DNA from 3 places in the Streptomyces sp. NPDC051218 genome. Region 2 is predicted to be linked to each of the others. Evidence: riboswitches for the same ligand, from Rfam matches in the RefSeq annotation. Region 2 holds a riboswitch; each other region holds the start of a gene.
The links. Region 2 has a riboswitch for thiamine pyrophosphate ahead of ACIBCK_RS32475 (thiamine ABC transporter substrate binding subunit). Riboswitches for the same ligand answer to the same signal wherever they lie in the genome.
Positions count from the first base shown of each region.

Region 1: linked by a shared signal. The riboswitch ahead of thiM (hydroxyethylthiazole kinase) and the one ahead of ACIBCK_RS32475 (thiamine ABC transporter substrate binding subunit) in region 2 are both predicted to bind thiamine pyrophosphate.
Region 3: linked by a shared signal. The riboswitch ahead of thiO (glycine oxidase ThiO) and the one ahead of ACIBCK_RS32475 (thiamine ABC transporter substrate binding subunit) in region 2 are both predicted to bind thiamine pyrophosphate.

Region 1 is NZ_JBITEU010000014.1:58,161-63,634, forward strand. It holds gene ACIBCK_RS34775 (purine-cytosine permease family protein) at 1-539, opposite strand, end outside; gene tenA (thiaminase II) at 536-1,225, opposite strand; gene thiD (bifunctional hydroxymethylpyrimidine kinase/phosphomethylpyrimidine kinase) at 1,231-2,064, opposite strand; gene thiE (thiamine phosphate synthase) at 2,061-2,699, opposite strand; gene thiM (hydroxyethylthiazole kinase) at 3,005-3,838, opposite strand; TPP riboswitch at 3,832-3,957, opposite strand; gene ACIBCK_RS34800 (cupin domain-containing protein) at 4,124-5,041, opposite strand; gene ACIBCK_RS34805 (zinc-binding dehydrogenase) at 5,107-5,474, opposite strand, start outside.
Region 2 is NZ_JBITEU010000012.1:81,526-86,999, reverse strand. It holds gene rlmN (23S rRNA (adenine(2503)-C(2))-methyltransferase RlmN) at 78-1,184, shown strand; TPP riboswitch at 1,243-1,360, shown strand; gene ACIBCK_RS32475 (thiamine ABC transporter substrate binding subunit) at 1,433-2,527, shown strand; gene ACIBCK_RS32470 (ABC transporter permease) at 2,503-4,188, shown strand; gene ACIBCK_RS32465 (ABC transporter ATP-binding protein) at 4,188-5,231, shown strand; gene ACIBCK_RS32460 (maleylpyruvate isomerase family mycothiol-dependent enzyme) at 5,324-5,474, shown strand, end outside.
Region 3 is NZ_JBITEU010000001.1:396,830-402,303, reverse strand. It holds gene pknB (Stk1 family PASTA domain-containing Ser/Thr kinase) at 1-634, opposite strand, end outside; gene ACIBCK_RS01870 (thiazole synthase) at 726-1,520, opposite strand; gene thiS (sulfur carrier protein ThiS) at 1,527-1,754, opposite strand; gene thiO (glycine oxidase ThiO) at 1,751-2,953, opposite strand; TPP riboswitch at 2,951-3,063, opposite strand; gene ACIBCK_RS01855 (NAD(P)/FAD-dependent oxidoreductase) at 3,247-4,413, shown strand; gene ACIBCK_RS01850 (Rv2175c family DNA-binding protein) at 4,479-4,844, shown strand; gene thiE (thiamine phosphate synthase) at 4,932-5,474, shown strand, end outside.

The DNA.
Region 1 (5,474 bases), on a different contig from region 2:
ATGATGCGCAGGGCGCCGAGCGGGCGCAGTGTGAGTGCTGTGGTGACCGCGCCCGCGACGAGCACGTACAGCCAGCCGGGGCCCGGTTCGCCGAAGGCCTGGCGGGCCAGGATCTTCAAGCCGGTGGAGATGACCACCAGCTCGAAGACGGCCCAGCCGACCATCTGGAGCACGTTGAGGACGGTGGGCAGGTAGGACGCCTTCGCGCCGAACAGGCCGCGCAGCAGCACCATCGAGGGCGCGCCGGTACGCGCCCCGGTGATGGCGGCGAGGCCGAGGGCGGCGGTGCCGATCAGGGTGCCGACGACGGACGCGGTGACGGCGGCGGCGAACGACAAGGTCGGACTGCCGGTGCCCAGCGGGTCGAGGACGACCAGCATGCCGCTGAAGCCGAGCAGGCTGACGCCCAGGTTGGCCCAGAAGGTGCCTTGGTCAAGGCCGGTCAGGACCTTGGGGGTGGGCTGGTCGAGGGTGAGCGGCGCCTCGTTCGCCGGTGCCGGGTCCGGTGTCGGGGTGGCGGGTTCGGTGGTGATCGTCACTTCGCGGGCTCCGAGACCTGGGCGGGAGCGGCGTCGAACGGCCAGGACTCCACGCGCCAGGCGGCGTCCCAGAACATCCACTCCCAAGTGGACGCGGTGGTGAACGCCGTACGCATCCGTGCGCGGGTGGTCGGGTCGGCCTGGTCGGCGAGCCGGTTGACGATCTGTCGGGCGTGTTCGGTGGCGGCCTCGAACTCGTCGTCGGCGTACGTGCCGATCCAGTCGCCGTACGGATGGACAGCGAGGTCACCGGCCTGTTCGAGCAGTGCCCGGCCCACCTCGGCGTAGATCCAGAAGCAGGGCAGGACCGCGGCGGCCAGCTCCGGGTAGCCCTGGGTGTGGGCGACGGAGAGCAGGTAGGAGGTGTAGCCGGTGCAGGTGGGGGAGGGGGTCCAGGCATCGACGTCGACGACGTTGGTCTCGTGCAGGGAGCTTTCGACGGCGACGGCGTCGTGGGCGGACTTCGCGAAGAACGCGATGTCCTGCGGCCGGTCCGCCTTCGCGGCGGCGCCGGCCAGCGCGCGGGCGTAGCCGCGCAGGTAATGGGCGTCCTGGGCCAGGTAGTAGACGAACTTCTCCCGGTCCAGGGTGCCGTCGCCGAGGCCGGTGACGAACGGCAGCTTGTCGATGGCCGTACGTATCTCGGCCGTGGCCGTCCACAGCTCGTCGCAGAAGGTCGTGGTCATGGTGCTCAGCTCCAGTACTGGTGAAAGTGGTGGACGGGGCCGTGGCCGTGGCCGACGCGCAGGGTGTCGGCTGCCCGCAGCGCCCCGGTCAGGTAGTCCTTCGCGGCGCGGACAGCGGTCTGCCAGTCGTCGCTCCGAGGGCGGAGGGCGGCGATCGCGGCGGAGAGGGTGCAGCCGGTGCCGTGGGTGTTCCGCGTGTTCACGCGAGGTGCGGACAGCTCGGTGACGCCCGTGCCATGGGCGTCTGTGGCGTGCGTGGAGTCGACGAGGATGTCGACGGACTCGGCGTCGTGGGTGTGGTGGCCGCCCTTGAGGAGGACGCGCCTGGCGCCGGTCTTGAGGAGTGCGCGGGCCTGCTCGACGGCTTCGGTGCGGTTCGTCGCGGAGGCGGCGCCGAGGAGGTCGCCGGCCTCGGGGAGGTTCGGGGTGATGAGATCGGCGAGCGGCAGGAGCCGGTCGCGGAGCACCGTCACCGCATCGGCCTCGAGGAGGCGGTGACCGCTGGTCGAGACCATGACGGGGTCAAGGACGACGTACCGGGGGCGGTGCCGTTCCAGTGCGTCCGCGACGGCTGCGGCGATGGCGGCGTCGGCCAGCATTCCGATCTTGACGGCGTCCACCGCCACGTCGGCGAACAGCGTGTCGAGCTGCTCGGTGACGAACTCCGGGGGGACGGCGTGGATGCCGGTGACTCCCTGGGTGTTCTGTGCGGTCAGGGCGGTCAGAACTGCCGTTCCGTACGCGCCGTTTGCGGAGAACGCCTTCAGGTCGGCTTGGATCCCGGCGCCGCCGGAGGGGTCGCTGGCGGCGATGGTGAGGGCGATGGGCGGGCTGGTCACGCGGAGACCTCCGGTCGCAGGGTGTGGGCAAGGGAACGGGCCGCGGTCTCGGGGTCGGGCTGCCCGCAGACCGCGCTGACGACAGCGATCCCGGCCGCGCCACTTGCCCTGACGGCGGCGGCCTCGGACGCGCCGATCCCGCCGATGGCCACGCAGGGCAGCGGGCTCTCCCGGACGATGCGGGCCAGGCCGTCCAGACCGAGCGGGGTGTCCGCGTCCGGCTTGGTGGACTGCGGGAACACCGGACCGACACCGAGGTGGTCGACGGCATCGGGTACGTGCGTCAGCTGTTCGGGGCGGCTGACGGACAGGCCGACGTACGCGTGAGGGCCGAGCTGGCGCCGGGCGGTCGTGGGGGAGCCGTCCCGCTGCCCAAGGTGGACGCCGTCCGCGCCCAGCCAGACCGCCACGTCCAGGCGGTCATTGACGATCAAGGGGACCCCGGTGCCCGCGAGTTCAGCCTGGATCGACCGGCCGAGCGCACACAGCGTGCGGGCGTCCGCTTCCGGATCGCGCAACTGGACAGCGGTGACACCACCCTTGACGGCGGCTGCCACGGTGACGGCGACGCCGCGCTCGCCGCAGAGCCGGGTGTCGGTGACGAGGTACAGGGACAGGTCGAGTGGTGGTCGCATGGGTGCTCCTTGGGGTCTACCGGCCGCGGGAGGGCGCGGCGGCGTGGGAGACGCATCGGGAGGTGCTGGGGAAGAGGTGCTGGGGAAAGAGGTGTAGGGAAGGGGGAGGGCCCCTGACGTGCGGGAACCTTGAGTTATCCACAGGGGTGAGGGTGTGTGTCCGAGGGGGCTGGCAGACTTGGTGTTGGGGTCGCCCCCCTGGGCGGGCGGGGGCTGATCAGCGGCTGATTAGCGGCTGACCAGCCGCTGACACCCAGGCCGACCGCCCACCGCAAAACCCCGCAACATCCCCAACACCCGCGAGCTCAACGCAGGTTGAGAGCCCCGGCGAGCCGGTCCGGGCTGAGCTCGTACAGCGCGTCGATCAGCGCGACCGCGAACGTGCCGGGACCTGTCGAGCGGGTGGCGGCGCTCTCCGCGGCCACTGTGAGCAGGGCGGTCGCGGCAGTGGCGGCCAGCAGCGCGTCTCCGGTGACGGCTGTGCAGGCGGCGACCAGGGCGCCGAGCGAGCAGCCGGTTCCCGTCACCAGAGGCAGCAGCGGGTGCCCATTGCTCACCCGCACCACTCGCGTCCCGTCGGTGAGGACGTCCTCAGGACCGCTCACGGCGACCGCGCAGCCGTAGCGTCGGCTCAGCGCGGTGGCCGCGGCCAGCGCCGCTTCGGGGGTGTCCGTGCTGTCCACGCCGCGCCCGCCCGTGCCGCCGCCGTCCAGCGCCAGGATCTCGGAAGGGTTGCCGCGAACGACCGCCGGGGTTGCGCTCTCCAGGAGTTCGCGGGCCAGCTCGGTGCGCCAGGGCAGCGGGCCGACCGCCACCGGGTCGAGCACCCACGGGCGCCCGGCGCCGGCCGCTTCCTTGACCGCGACGCGCATCGCCTCCGCCGTCACGGAAGTCACCGTCCCCAGGTTGACCAGGACACCTCCGGCCACTCGGGCCAGTGCTCCGGCTTCCTCCGCGCTGTGCACCATCGCGGGGGCCGCTCCTGCCGCGAGCAGCACGTTGGCGGTGAACTGCGACGCCACGACGTTGGTCAGGCAGTGCACAAGGGGTGCGGAGGTCCGCAGGGCCGCGATCACGTCCGCTACGGCAGCACGGGAGACGGCAGGGCCGTTTTGGGCAGGTATGGAGGCACTCTCCATCGTCAACACCCTTCCTACGCCGGCATTACCCGGTCCAGGTTCATGCGGTCGGCGGAAAGGGGATCAAGTCCCGTCCGCCCTCTCAGCCCGGCTACTCCCGAGCTCCCGCGGTGGTCACTACGCAATGTACCTCCCTCGGGAACGGGAGTTCGCACTCGGGGCTCCGCACGGCACGACAGAGCGGGGGCGGGCGCTGGACTTCGGCTGTTGCGCCCACGTGACGCCGTTGCGCCCACGTGACGCCGTCGCGCCCACCTGACGCCGGCGGTCGTCGCCTACGTACACTCACTCGCGAAGTCGAGAGCGATACTCACCCGGGGCCGTACCTCGGGCACGTCTGAAGGCGCGGCTGAAGGCGTGCGGAGAGGCGTATCCGACCGCGCCGGAGATCGACTCGACCGGCTCATCGGTGTCGCGGAGCCGGACGGATGCCAGGTCGATGCGCCACTGCGTCACGTACGCGCCCGGTGTCTGTCCGAGGGCGGACCGGAAGCGCCTCGACAGCGTCGCCCGGGAAACGCGCGTCGCGGCGGCCAGGGTCTCCGTGGTCCAGGGGTGCCCCGGCTGGGCGTGGACACAGGCCAGAGCCTCGCGCACGACCGGATCACGCATCGCTCCCAGCCATGAGCCGGACTGCTCCTGCGGGTGGCGGGCCAGCCAGGCGCGTACGAACTGGACGAGCAGAAGGTCGACGATGCTGTTCACGGCGGCGGTGGTGCCGATCTGCGGCTGTGCGAGCTCCGCGGCGAGAAGTTCGACGGTCCTTCTGAGCTGCGCGTTCTCCCGGGCTGTGACGTGCATCGGCCGAGCGAGAGAGGTGAGCACCGGTGTACGCACCTCCGGGTCCTGCTCGTAGCGCAGTACGATCACTTCCGTCTGCACCGGCGCCGAGCCCAGGCGCAGGGCCCTGCCATCGCCGAAAGACCGGGCCGCCGCCGCACGGTCGCAGGAACCCAACGTCATGCCGGCGCCGCCGGCTATCCCGTGTGCGGTGCCCGGCGACACCAGGACGGCGTCTCCGGCCTGCACCGGAAGAGGTTTCTCGCCCGGGACGTGGAGCCACATGGTGCCGCGGGACACCACGTGCAGTGCCGCTCCTGGCGAGGAGTCCAGCCGCAGGCCCCAGATTCCTCCGGCCTTCAGCATGACCCCGAGCGCCCCACGCGCACCCGAAACACGCAAGACCTCCGCCAGCACATCCATGGGTCCATTCTCGTCCACCGGGCGCCTCGCCCGCCGTTGGGCGGTTCGGGGTCCTCTCCCCAGCCTCAGGCCACGTCAAGAATGACTTTTCCGTGCACCTTCCGCGCGAACAGCGCCTTGACGGCGGCGTCCACGTCCTGCCAGTCGCCTCGCAGTCCGACCGGCGCCGAAAGCCTCCCGGCGGCCATGAGGCCCAGCAGGTCCGTCAAGTCCCCGCTGGTCGGCGTCATGTCGCCGAAGGTGGCGATGCTGCGGGGTTCGCCGAAGCCGAACAAGGCCCCTGGCGGGAAGGTGGTTTCCTGCCCTGAGGAGTAACCGACCAGGTGGATGGTGCCGCCCTCAGCGAGGGAATTCCACGCCTGGGCCACCAGCGGCCCGCCGACCGTGTCCAGGACGAGGTCGAACCGGGCCCCGGTCTCGTCCAGTTCGGTCA
Region 2 (5,474 bases):
GCCCGCCCCCTGGGCCGCGCACCACCGCCGCACGGTGGCCGGGTGGCGCTCCCACAGTCTGCGACACTGGAATCACCATGCCTGTACCCGGAGAACTCACCTTCGTCGCGCCCCGCGGAGCCAAGAAGCCGCCGCGGCATCTCGCCGACCTCACGCCCGCCGAGCGCAAGGAAGCCGTCGCCGCCGCCGGCGAGAAACCGTTTCGCGCCAAGCAGCTCTCGCAGCACTACTTCGCGCGGTACGCGCACGACCCGGAGCAGTGGACCGACATTCCCGCCGGTTCGCGCGGGAAGCTCCAGGAGGCGCTGCTTCCCGAGCTGATGTCCGTGGTGCGGCACATCAGCTGCGACGACGACACCACCCGTAAGACACTGTGGCGGTTGTTCGACGGGACGCTCGTCGAGTCCGTGCTCATGCGCTATCCGGACCGCGTGACGATGTGTATCTCGTCGCAGGCCGGGTGCGGGATGAACTGCCCGTTCTGCGCGACCGGGCAGGCCGGTCTCGACCGGAATCTGTCCACCGCCGAGATCGTGCACCAGATCGTGGACGGGATGCGGGCCCTGCGCGACGGGGAGATTCCCGGTGGGCCCGCGCGGCTCTCCAACATCGTCTTCATGGGGATGGGTGAGCCGCTCGCCAACTACAACCGCGTGACCGGGGCGATCCGCCGGCTGACGGACCCCGAGCCCGACGGGGTCGGCCTCTCGCAGCGTGGCATCACCGTGTCGACCGTGGGCCTCGTGCCCGCCATCCACCGGTTCGCCGACGAGGGCTTCAAGTGCCGCCTCGCCATCTCGCTGCACGCGCCCGACGACGAGCTCCGCGACACCCTCGTACCCGTCAATACGCGCTGGAACGTGCGCGAGGTGCTGGAGGCAGGGTGGGAGTACGCCGCAAAGTCCGGGCGCCGCCTGTCCATCGAGTACGCGCTGATCCGGGACATCAACGACCACGCGTGGCGCGGTGACCGGCTCGGGCGGCTGCTCAAGAACAAGCCCGTGCACGTGAACCTGATCCCGCTGAACCCGACGCCGGGCTCGAAGTGGACGGCGTCGCGGCCGGAGGACGAGAAGGCCTTCGTGAACGCCATCGCCGCTCATGGGGTGCCTGTCACGGTGCGTGACACCCGTGGCCAGGAGATCGACGGGGCGTGCGGTCAGCTCGCCGCGGCAGAGCGTTAGGCTGGCCGAAACACAACTTCATAGGCAGTGCACAACTGCACGGACGGAACACATCTTCATATTCCGACAGGGGAGCGCCACAGCGCTGAGAGTGCGGCAGCCAAGGACAGGTTGGCCGCAGACCCTCTGAACCTTGCCCGGGTCATTCCGGGTAGGAAGTTCGGACACCACTCAAGCTGTTGCGCCCTGCCCGCCGGCCCTTCGGTCCGCGGGCAGGGCCGCGTCTCTTCCTGGTCACTCCAGGAGGAATGAATTCAGTGAGTACCACCAAGAAGATCACGCTCACCGCGGTCGCGGTGAGCGTCGGGCTCGTCGCGCTCTCCGCGTGCGGCAGCTCGTCCGACAGCGGCGACAAGGCCGACTCCAAGAGCGTCACACTCGTCAGCCATGACTCGTTCAACGTCTCCAAGGACGTGCTGAAGGCGTTCGAGAAGAGCTCCGGGTACAAGGTCAACGTCCTCAAGGACGGGGACGCGGGCGCCGCTGTGAACAAGGCGATCCTGTCCAAGGACAACCCCCAGGGCGACGTCTTCTTCGGCGTAGACAACACGCTTCTGTCGCGTGCGCTCGACAACGGCCTCTTCCAGTCGTACGAGGCCAAGGGCTCGGACCAGGTCGCCTCGCAGTTCCGCGTCGATCAGGGGAAGCACCGGGTCACGCCCGTCGACAGCGGCGACATCTGCGTCAACTACGACAAGAAGTACTTCGCCGACAAGAAGCTCGCGCCGCCGAAGTCCTTCGCGGATCTGACCAAGCCCGCGTACAAGGACCTGCTGGTCACCGAGAACGCGTCGACCTCGTCCCCCGGCCTCGGGTTCCTGCTCGGCACCGCCGCCCAGTACGGCGACGACGGCTGGCAGGGCTATTGGAAGAAGCTCAAGGACAACGGCGTCAAGGTCGTCGACGGCTGGGAGCAGGCCTACAACGAGGAGTTCTCCGGGTCCGCCGGCGGCAAGAAGGCCAAGGGCGACCGGCCGCTCGTCGTCTCGTACGCCTCGTCCCCGCCCGTCGAGGTGCTCTACGCCAAGCCGCAGCCCAAGGAGGCGCCGACCGGCGTCGCGACCGGCACCTGCTTCCGGCAGGTCGAGTACGCGGGTCTGCTCGACAACGCCCGGAACGAGAAGGGCGGCAAGGCGCTGCTCGACTTCCTGATCAGCGCCGAGTTCCAGGAGGACATGCCGCTGAACATGTTCGTGAACCCGGTCCGTGAGGGCGGCAAGCTGCCGGAGCTGTTCACGGAGCACGGCGTGAGCGTCGACAAGCCGGAGACCATGGCTCCGAAGAAGATCTCCGACAACCGCGAGCAGTGGGTCAAGTCGTGGACCTCGCTCGTACTGAAGTAAGCACGTCCCGTAAGGGGCTCGCGCGCGGGAGCGCGACGCGGCTCGGTCTCATGGCCGTGCCCGTCGCGTTCTTCGCCGTCTTCTTCGCCTATCCGGTCGCCGCGATCGTCGCGCGCGGCCTGAAGGTCGGCGGGGACTGGCAGTTCGGGCGGATCGCGGAGGTCGTCGGGCAGTCCGACGTCCGGCACGTGCTGTGGTTCACCACCTGGCAGGCGCTTGCCTCGACGGCGCTCACCCTGCTGATCGCGCTCCCTGGCGCGTACGTCTTCGCGCGCTTCGAGTTCAGGGGCAAGCAGATTCTGCGGGCCGTCGTCGCGGTGCCGTTCGTGCTGCCGACCGTCGTCGTCGGGACCGCTTTCCTCGCGCTGCTCGGCCGGGGCGGGCTGCTCGACGAGATGTGGGGCGTACGCCTCGACACGACGGTGTGGGCGATCCTGCTCGCGCACGTCTTCTTCAACTACGCCGTCGTCGTACGGACCGTCGGCGGGCTCTGGTCGCAGCTCGACCCGCGCCAGGAGGAGGCCGCGCGGATGCTCGGCGCCTCGCGGTGGACCGCCTGGCGGACCGTCACGCTGCCCGCGCTCGGTCCCGCGGTCGCCGCGGCCTCCCTCATGGTCTTCCTCTTCACGTTCACCTCCTTCGGCGTCGTGCAGATCCTCGGCGGACCCGCGTACTCGACGCTCGAAGTGGAGATCTACCGGCAGACCGCCCAGCTTCTCGACCTGTCGACGGCCGCCGTACTGACGATCGTGCAGTTCGCCGCGGTCGGCGCGATCCTCGCCGTGCACGCGTGGACCGTGCGCCGCAGGGAGAGTGCGCTGAAGCTGGTCGACGCCTCCGTGGTCGCGCGTCGTCCGCGCGGCGCGGGGCAGTGGTCGCTGCTCGGCGGGGTCATGGTCACGATCGCCGTGCTGATACTGCTGCCGCTCGGGGTGCTGATCGAGCGGTCGCTGAGCGGCCCCGACGGCTACGGCTTCACGTACTACAAGGAGTTGACGTCGGCGGAGGGCGGGGCGTTCCTCGTCCCGCCGATCGAGGCGGTCTGGAACTCGCTCCAGTACGCGCTCGCCGCCACCGCCATCGCCCTGGTGATCGGCGGGCTCGCCGCCGCGGCGCTCACCCGGAAGGCGGGCCGCCTGGTGCGCGGCTTCGACGCGCTCCTGATGCTGCCGCTCGGGGTGTCCGCGGTGACGGTCGGCTTCGGTTTCCTGATCACGCTGGACAAGCCGCCGCTCGACCTGCGCTCGACGTGGATTCTGGTGCCGCTCGCGCAGGCCCTGGTGGGCGTGCCCTTCGTCGTACGCACCATGCTTCCCGTCCTGCGCGCGGTGGACGGACGCCTGCGTGAGGCGGCTGCCGTGCTCGGGGCCTCGCCGCTGCGGGCGTGGCGGGAGGTCGACCTGCCGATGGTGCGGCGCGCGCTGCTGATCGCCGCCGGGTTCGCCTTCGCCGTGTCCCTGGGGGAGTTCGGCGCGACCGTGTTCATCGCGCGGCCGGACAACCCGACGCTTCCGGTGGCCGTGGCGCGGCTCCTGGGGCGGGCGGGAGAGCTCAACTACGGGCAGGCGATGGCACTTTCGACAATCTTGATGGTGGTGTGCGCGGTGTCGCTGCTGCTGCTCGAACGCCTCCGTACCGACCGCACGACCGGGGAGTTCTGATGGCCTTGCTGACGCTGGCGGATGCGACCGTACGGTTCGGGGCGCGGGCCGTCCTCGACGAGGTCGCCCTGGAGGTCGAGGAGCACGAGATCCTGTGCGTGCTCGGGCCGAGCGGCAGCGGTAAGTCGACGCTGCTGCGTGCGGTCGCCGGGCTCCAGGATCTCGACGGCGGGCAGGTGCTCCTCGGCGGGAAGGACCAGCGGGGTGTGCCCGCGCACAAGCGTGGGGTCGGCCTGATGTTCCAGGACCATCAGCTTTTCCCGCAGCGTGACGTGGCCGGCAATGTCGCCTTCGGGCTGCGGATGCACGGGGCTTCGCGGGGCGAACAGGCCGACCGCGTGGCCGAGTTGCTCGAACTCGTGGGGCTTCCGGGTGCGCAGCGCCGGGCCGTCGCCTCGCTCTCCGGCGGCGAGCAGCAGCGGGTCGCCCTCGCGCGTGCGCTCGCACCGAGGCCGCGCCTGCTGATGCTCGACGAGCCGCTCGGGCAGCTCGACCGTTCGCTGCGGGAGCGGCTTGTCGTCGAACTCCGTGAGCTGTTCGACGAGTTGGGTACGACGGTGCTCGCGGTCACGCACGACCAGGGCGAGGCGTTCGCGCTCGCGGACCGGGTGGTGGTGATGCGGGAGGGGCGGATCGCCCAGTCCGGTACGCCACTTGAGGTCTGGCGGCATCCGGCTGACGAGTTCGTCGCACGTTTCCTGGGCTTCGACAACATCGTCGACGCGACGGTGTCCGGTGAGGTGGCCGACACCGCCTGGGGCAAGGTTCCGGTGCCGGAGGGTGCCGGGGGCCCTGCCGGGAGCCCGGCGGACGGGCGGCGCCGGCTGTTGGTGCGGCCGGCCGGGGTGCGGCTGGTGCCGGCCGACGAGGGGTTGGCGTGCATGGTGACCGCGCGCACGTTCCGGGGCACGCATGTCGCCGTCCACCTGGAGCCTCGGGTCGGGCCGCGGCTTGAGGCGGCCTGTGCGTTGCGGGATGCGCCTGGGGTGGGGGAGACGGTGGGGGTGGCGTTTGATGTGGGGGATGTTGTGGTGTTGGGGTGAGGTGGGGGTTGGCTGCGGTGGGGGTGGGCCGGCTTGGGGCGCGGGCGTTATTGGGGTGTGGATGGTTCGGGGATCTGCCTAGGGTGCGGGCCATGACGACACTTGAGTACGACCGCCACCGCGCCGAAGTCGCGGTCCAGCTGGGCCTTTTGAGGGAGACGTTGGCCGGGGCGGATCTGTCGGCCACCGTGCCGACGTGTCCGGAGTGGACCCTCGGGTACCTCGCCCGGCATATGGGGGGTG
Region 3 (5,474 bases), on a different contig from region 2:
CGGTCAGCATTTCGTAGAGCACGACGCCGCACGCGTACACATCCACGCGTGTGTCGGCCGTGCCGTGCTCTATCTGCTCGGGAGCGAGGTAGGAGACGGTGCCGAGGACCGTGCCGGTCGTGTTCGTGACGGTGTCCACCGCGCGCACGAGTCCGAAGTCGGCGACCTTGACCCGGCCGTCGTCCCCTATGAGGACGTTCTCCGGCTTCATGTCGCGGTGCACGAAGCCCGCGCGGTGCGCGGCGCCCAGCGCGGCGAGGACCGGCTCCAGGATGTCGAGGGCGGCGCGCGGCTGCAGGGCGCCGCGCTCGCGGAGCACGTCACGCAGGGTGCAACCGGCGATGTACTCCATCGCGAGATAGACGTAAGCCCCGTCGGCGCCCTGGTCGTACACCCCCACCACGTTCGGGTGCGAGAGCCGGGCGACCGACTTCGCCTCGCGGATGAAGCGGTCGACGAAAGAGACGTCGGCGGCCAGCGTCGGGTGCATCACCTTGAGCGCGAGCACGCGGTCGAGGCGGGTGTCCACGGCCCGGTAGACCGTGGCCATCCCGCCGACCGCGATCCGCCCGTCCACGCGATAGCGGCCGTCGAGCACCTGCCCGACGAGCGGGTCCTGAAGGGTCGTGTCCACGCAGGGAGTCTACGAGCCACCGCTGACAGGGTTGCCCGCCCGGGTTGGCTCGGGCCCCGACTGCAGCCGAGCTGTGACAGGCACGCGACGCTCAGAACGCGGGCCGCTCCGGATCGAGCCTGGCCATACCCGCCACGGGCGAGGACGCCTCGGCGAAGTGCCGCCGGGGAATGCGCCCTGCCCGGTACGCGAGCCGCCCCGCCTCGACCCCGTGCCGCATGCCCTCGGCCATGAGGACCGGCTCCTGCGCCCGCGTCACGGCCGAGGCGAGCATCACACCCGCGCACCCCAGCTCCATGGCGAGCGCCGCGTCGGACGCCGTTCCCGCGCCCGCGTCCAGGATCACCGGCACGCGCGCGTGCTCGACGATCAGCTGGAAGTTGTGCGGGTTGCGGATGCCGAGCCCGGAGCCGATGGGGGAGCCGAGCGGCATGATCGCCGCGCAGCCCACGTCCTCCAGCTTCCGGGCGAGGACTGGGTCGTCGTTCGTGTACGGAAGGACCGTGAAGCCGTCGTCGACGAGGGTCTCGGCGGCGTCGATGAGCTCGATCGGGTCAGGAAGCAGCGTGCGCTCGTCCGCGATGACCTCCAGCTTCACCAGGTCGGTGCCGAGCGCCTCCCGAGCGAGCCGGGCGGTCAGGACGGCCTCTCCCGCGGTGAAGCAGCCCGCCGTGTTCGGCAGGACGCGGATGCCGAGCCGGTCGAGGACGGAGAGCACCGAGCCCTGCACACCGGGATCGAGGCGGCGCATCGCGACGGTCGTCAGCTCCGTCCCGGAGGCGATCAGGGACCGCTCCAGGACGTCCAGGCTCGGCGCACCGCCCGTACCCATGATCAGGCGCGAGGAGAGGGTGAGCCCGCCGATGACGAAGGGGTCGTCTGCCATGTCGGTTCAGCCTCCTTGGACGGCGGTGAGGACCTCGACGCGGTCCCCGTCGGTGAGCGGGGTGGTGGACCAGCGCGTACGCGGGACCACGGTTTCGTTGAGCGCGGCGGCGACGCCGGACGGGGCCGCGGTGAGGGTCGCGACGAGGGCTTCGAGCGTGGTGCCCGTGGCCACGTCGCGCGCCTCTCCGTTCACGGAGACGGCGGTGACGGCTGTGTCGGACGGGAGAGTCATGCGGGCTGCTCCATGTGGTGCTGTGCTCGGGGGGTGCCGGCGAAGCGCAGGGGAGTGAACCCCCGTGCCTCGTCGGGCAGTTCACCGGTGGTCAGGGCGTGCGCCATCACGTCGCCGGTCACGGGCGTCAGGAGTACGCCGTTGCGGTAGTGCCCGGTGGCCAGCTGGAGGCCGGGCAGCGCGGTCGGGCCGAGCATCGGGGCGTTGTCGGGGGAGCCGGGGCGCAGGCCCGCGCGGGTCTCCGTCAGCGGCAGTTCCGTGATGCCCGGTACGAGCTCATGGGCGTCCCGGAGCAGCTCGTACACGCCGCCGGCCGTGACCGTCGTGTCCCAGCCGAGCTCCTCGCTGGTCGCGCCGACGACGAGTTCGCCGTTCTCGCGCGGCACCAGGTAGACGTGGCTGCCGCGCACGACGGCGCGCACGGTGCGGCTCAGGAACGGCGCGTACCGCTGCGGCACGGTGAGCCGCAGCACCTGCCCCTTCACCGGGCGCACGGGCGGCAGTACGCCCTCCGGGACCCCGTCGAGGCGCCCGCTGAGGCTGCCCCCGGCGAGCACGGTGTCACCGGCCTCCAGAGCGGTGCCGTCGGCGAGGACGACTCCGGTGGCCCGGTCGGCCACCACCGCAAGGCGCTCCGCCCACGCGTGGTGGAAGATCACGCCCGCCCGCTCGCAGGCCACGAGGAGCGCCGCGGAGAGCCTGCGGGGGTCGATCTGGTGATCGCCGTCGACCCGCAGCCCGCCCCGGACGCCGGGCGCGAGCATCGGTTCCAGACGGCGGCACTCGCGCCCGCTCAGCCACTCCGACGTGAGCCCCGACCGCTGCTGAAGGGCGTGCAGCTCCCGCAGGTGGGCACGGTCGTCGGAGTCGAGGGCGACGGCGAGCGTGCCGCTCGCGCGGTAGCCGAGATCGAGGCCGCTCGCCTCCGTCAGCTCGGCGGCGAAGTCGGGATAGCGCTGCGCGGATGCCACGTTCAGGGCGAGCAGCGTCTGCTCCCCGTAGTGCAGCTCGGTGACGGCGGCCAGCATGCCCGCGGCCACCTGCGCCGCGCCGCCGCCGGGCTCGGGGTCCACGACCGCCGTGGACAGGCCGCGCTGCGCCGCCCGCCAGGCCGTGACCAGGCCGATGATGCCGCCCCCGACGACCAGGACGTCGGTCGTGCTCGTGCTCGTCGTGTGGAGTGGTGTCCGTGGATGCATGGGTGTCCAGCCCCTCCCTTCGCCGGCATGACCCGGATCAGGTTCGTACGGTCGGAGGCCGTCCAGCCTCCCTCTCAGCCCGGTGCGTCCGGGCTCCCGCGAGTGCTCTGCACGGCAACCTTAGCCTTTGGCGTCCCGGCGCAGTAGGGCAGCTGTGCGGTCAGGGGCGGTGACGGTGTGTCAGAGATCTCCTCGCCGCGCCCTGAGGCGCGCGCCACCCGCCGTCCTACAGTGATCGGGTGAGTGAGCAGCGGAGGCAGGAAGAGCGCCGGGTCGTCATCGCGGGCGCGGGGATGGCCGGCGTGCAGACCGCCGTGGCCCTGCGCGAGCAGGGGTTCACCGGCGCGGTCACCCTGATCGGCGCGGAACCCCACCAGCCGTACGACAGGCCGCCGCTGTCCAAGGCCGTGCTGCTCGGCAAGGCGGAGGGCTCCGCCTTCGACATCGACTTCGAGGCCCTCGGCATCGAGCTGAGCCTGGGCCACGAGGTCACGGGCCTGCGCCCCGCGGAGCACGAACTGGACACCGAGCGTGGCCCGGTCCCGTACGACGCCCTGGTCATCGCCACCGGCGCCGAGCCGATCCTGCTGCCCGGCGCATCCGGAGTCCCCGGTGTCCATCTGCTGCGGACCCTGGACGACGCCGAGCGGCTGCGGCCCGTGCTCGCCGAACAGCACCGCATCGTGGTCGTCGGCGCGGGCTGGATCGGCGCCGAGTTCGCGACCGCCGCGCGTGAGGCGGGCTGCGCGGTCACCGTCGTCGAGGCCGCGGACCGACCGCTGGCCGGGGCCCTGCCCGCGGAGGTCGCGGCGCCCATGACGGCTTGGTACGCCGACTCCGGCGCCGAACTGCGCACCCACGCGCGCGTGGACCGCGTCGAACCCGGCAGCGTCTTCCTGACCGACGGCACCCGGCTGCCCGCGGACGCGGTGGTCGTCGGCATCGGCGCACGCCCCGCCACGGCCTGGCTCGCGGACTCCGGCATCGCCCTGGGCGCCCACCGGGAGGTCCTCGCCGACGACCACCTGCGGACCTCGGAGCCCGACGTGTACGCGGTCGGCGACTGCTCCTCCTTCCCTTCGGGAAGGTATGGCGAGCGCCTCCTCGTGCACCACTGGGACAACGCCCTGCAGGGCCCGCGCACGGTGGCGGCGAACATCATCGGCGATACCCCTTCGGCGTACGACCCCGTCCCGTACTTCTGGTCCGAGCAGTTCGGCCGCTTCGTCCAGTACGCCGGGCACCACGCCTCCGCCGACGAGCTGGTGTGGCGCGGCGACCCCTCGGGCGTCGCCTGGACCGTGTGCTGGCTGCGCGGGGGAGTTCTGGTGGCCGTACTCGCGGTGGGCCGCCCCAGGGACCTGGCGCAGGGCCGCAAGCTGATCGAGGCGGGTGCCTACCTCGCCGCCGAACTGGCCTCGGACCCCGCGGTACCCCTGAAGAAGGCCGTGCTGCCGTAGCGGTTGCGTCATCCCCGGGGGCCGCTGCCCGGCCGCTGTCGGTGGCCGGAGATACGCTTGACCCCGTGACCGAGATTGACGCAAAGACTGATGCTCTCGTCCCTGAGTGGCTCCACCTCCCCGACATCGCGGAAATGCTCGACGTCGAGGTGACGCGTGTGCGCCAGCTGGTCAAGGAGGGCCAGCTGATCGCCGTACGCCGTGGTGAGAACCGCGCGCTCCAGGTGCCGGCCGCCTTCATCGACGGCGACAAGATCGTCAAGGGCCTCACCGGCACCCTGACGCTCCTGAGGGACGACGGCTTCAACGACGAAGAGATGCTGGAGTGGCTCTTCACTCCCGACCCGACCCTGCCCGGCACGCCCGCGCAGGCCCTGAGCGAGAATCGCGGCACGGAGGTGAAGCGTCGCGCCCAGGCGCTCGCCGTCTGACCGACACGGAAAACCGTTGCGTACGGGCCGTGTGCCCCCCCGGGACACACGGCCCGTAGGCCACCGACGACCCGGGGGGACCTCTTCATGGCCACCAAGCCTGCCCGCGAGCAGCTCGCCGACGCCCGCCTCTACCTCTGCGTGGACGCCCGCAAGCGCCAGGGAGACCTCCCCGAGTTCCTCGACGCCGTCCTCGGCGGCGGCGTCGACATCGTGCAGCTGCGGGACAAGGGCATGGAGGCGGCCGAGGAGCTCGAACACCTCCAGGTCTTCGCCGACGCCGCCCGCAGGCACGGCAAGCTCCTCGCGGTGAACGACCGCGCGGACATCGCGCACGCCATCGGCGCCGACGTGCTGCACCTGGGCCAGGGCGACCTGCCGGTGCCCGCGGCCCGCGCGATCCTCGGCGGCCCTGACGACGTCCTCGTCGGCCGCTCCACGCATGCCGAGTCCGAGGCCGCCGCCGCGGCGACGCAGGACGGCGTGGACTACTTCTGCACGGGTCCCTGCTGGCCGACCCCCACCAAGCCGGGCCGGTACGCCCCCGGGCTCGACCTCGTCCGGTACACCGCCTCGCTCAACACGGACCGCCCGTGGTTCGCCATCGGCGGCATCGACGCGGGCAACCTC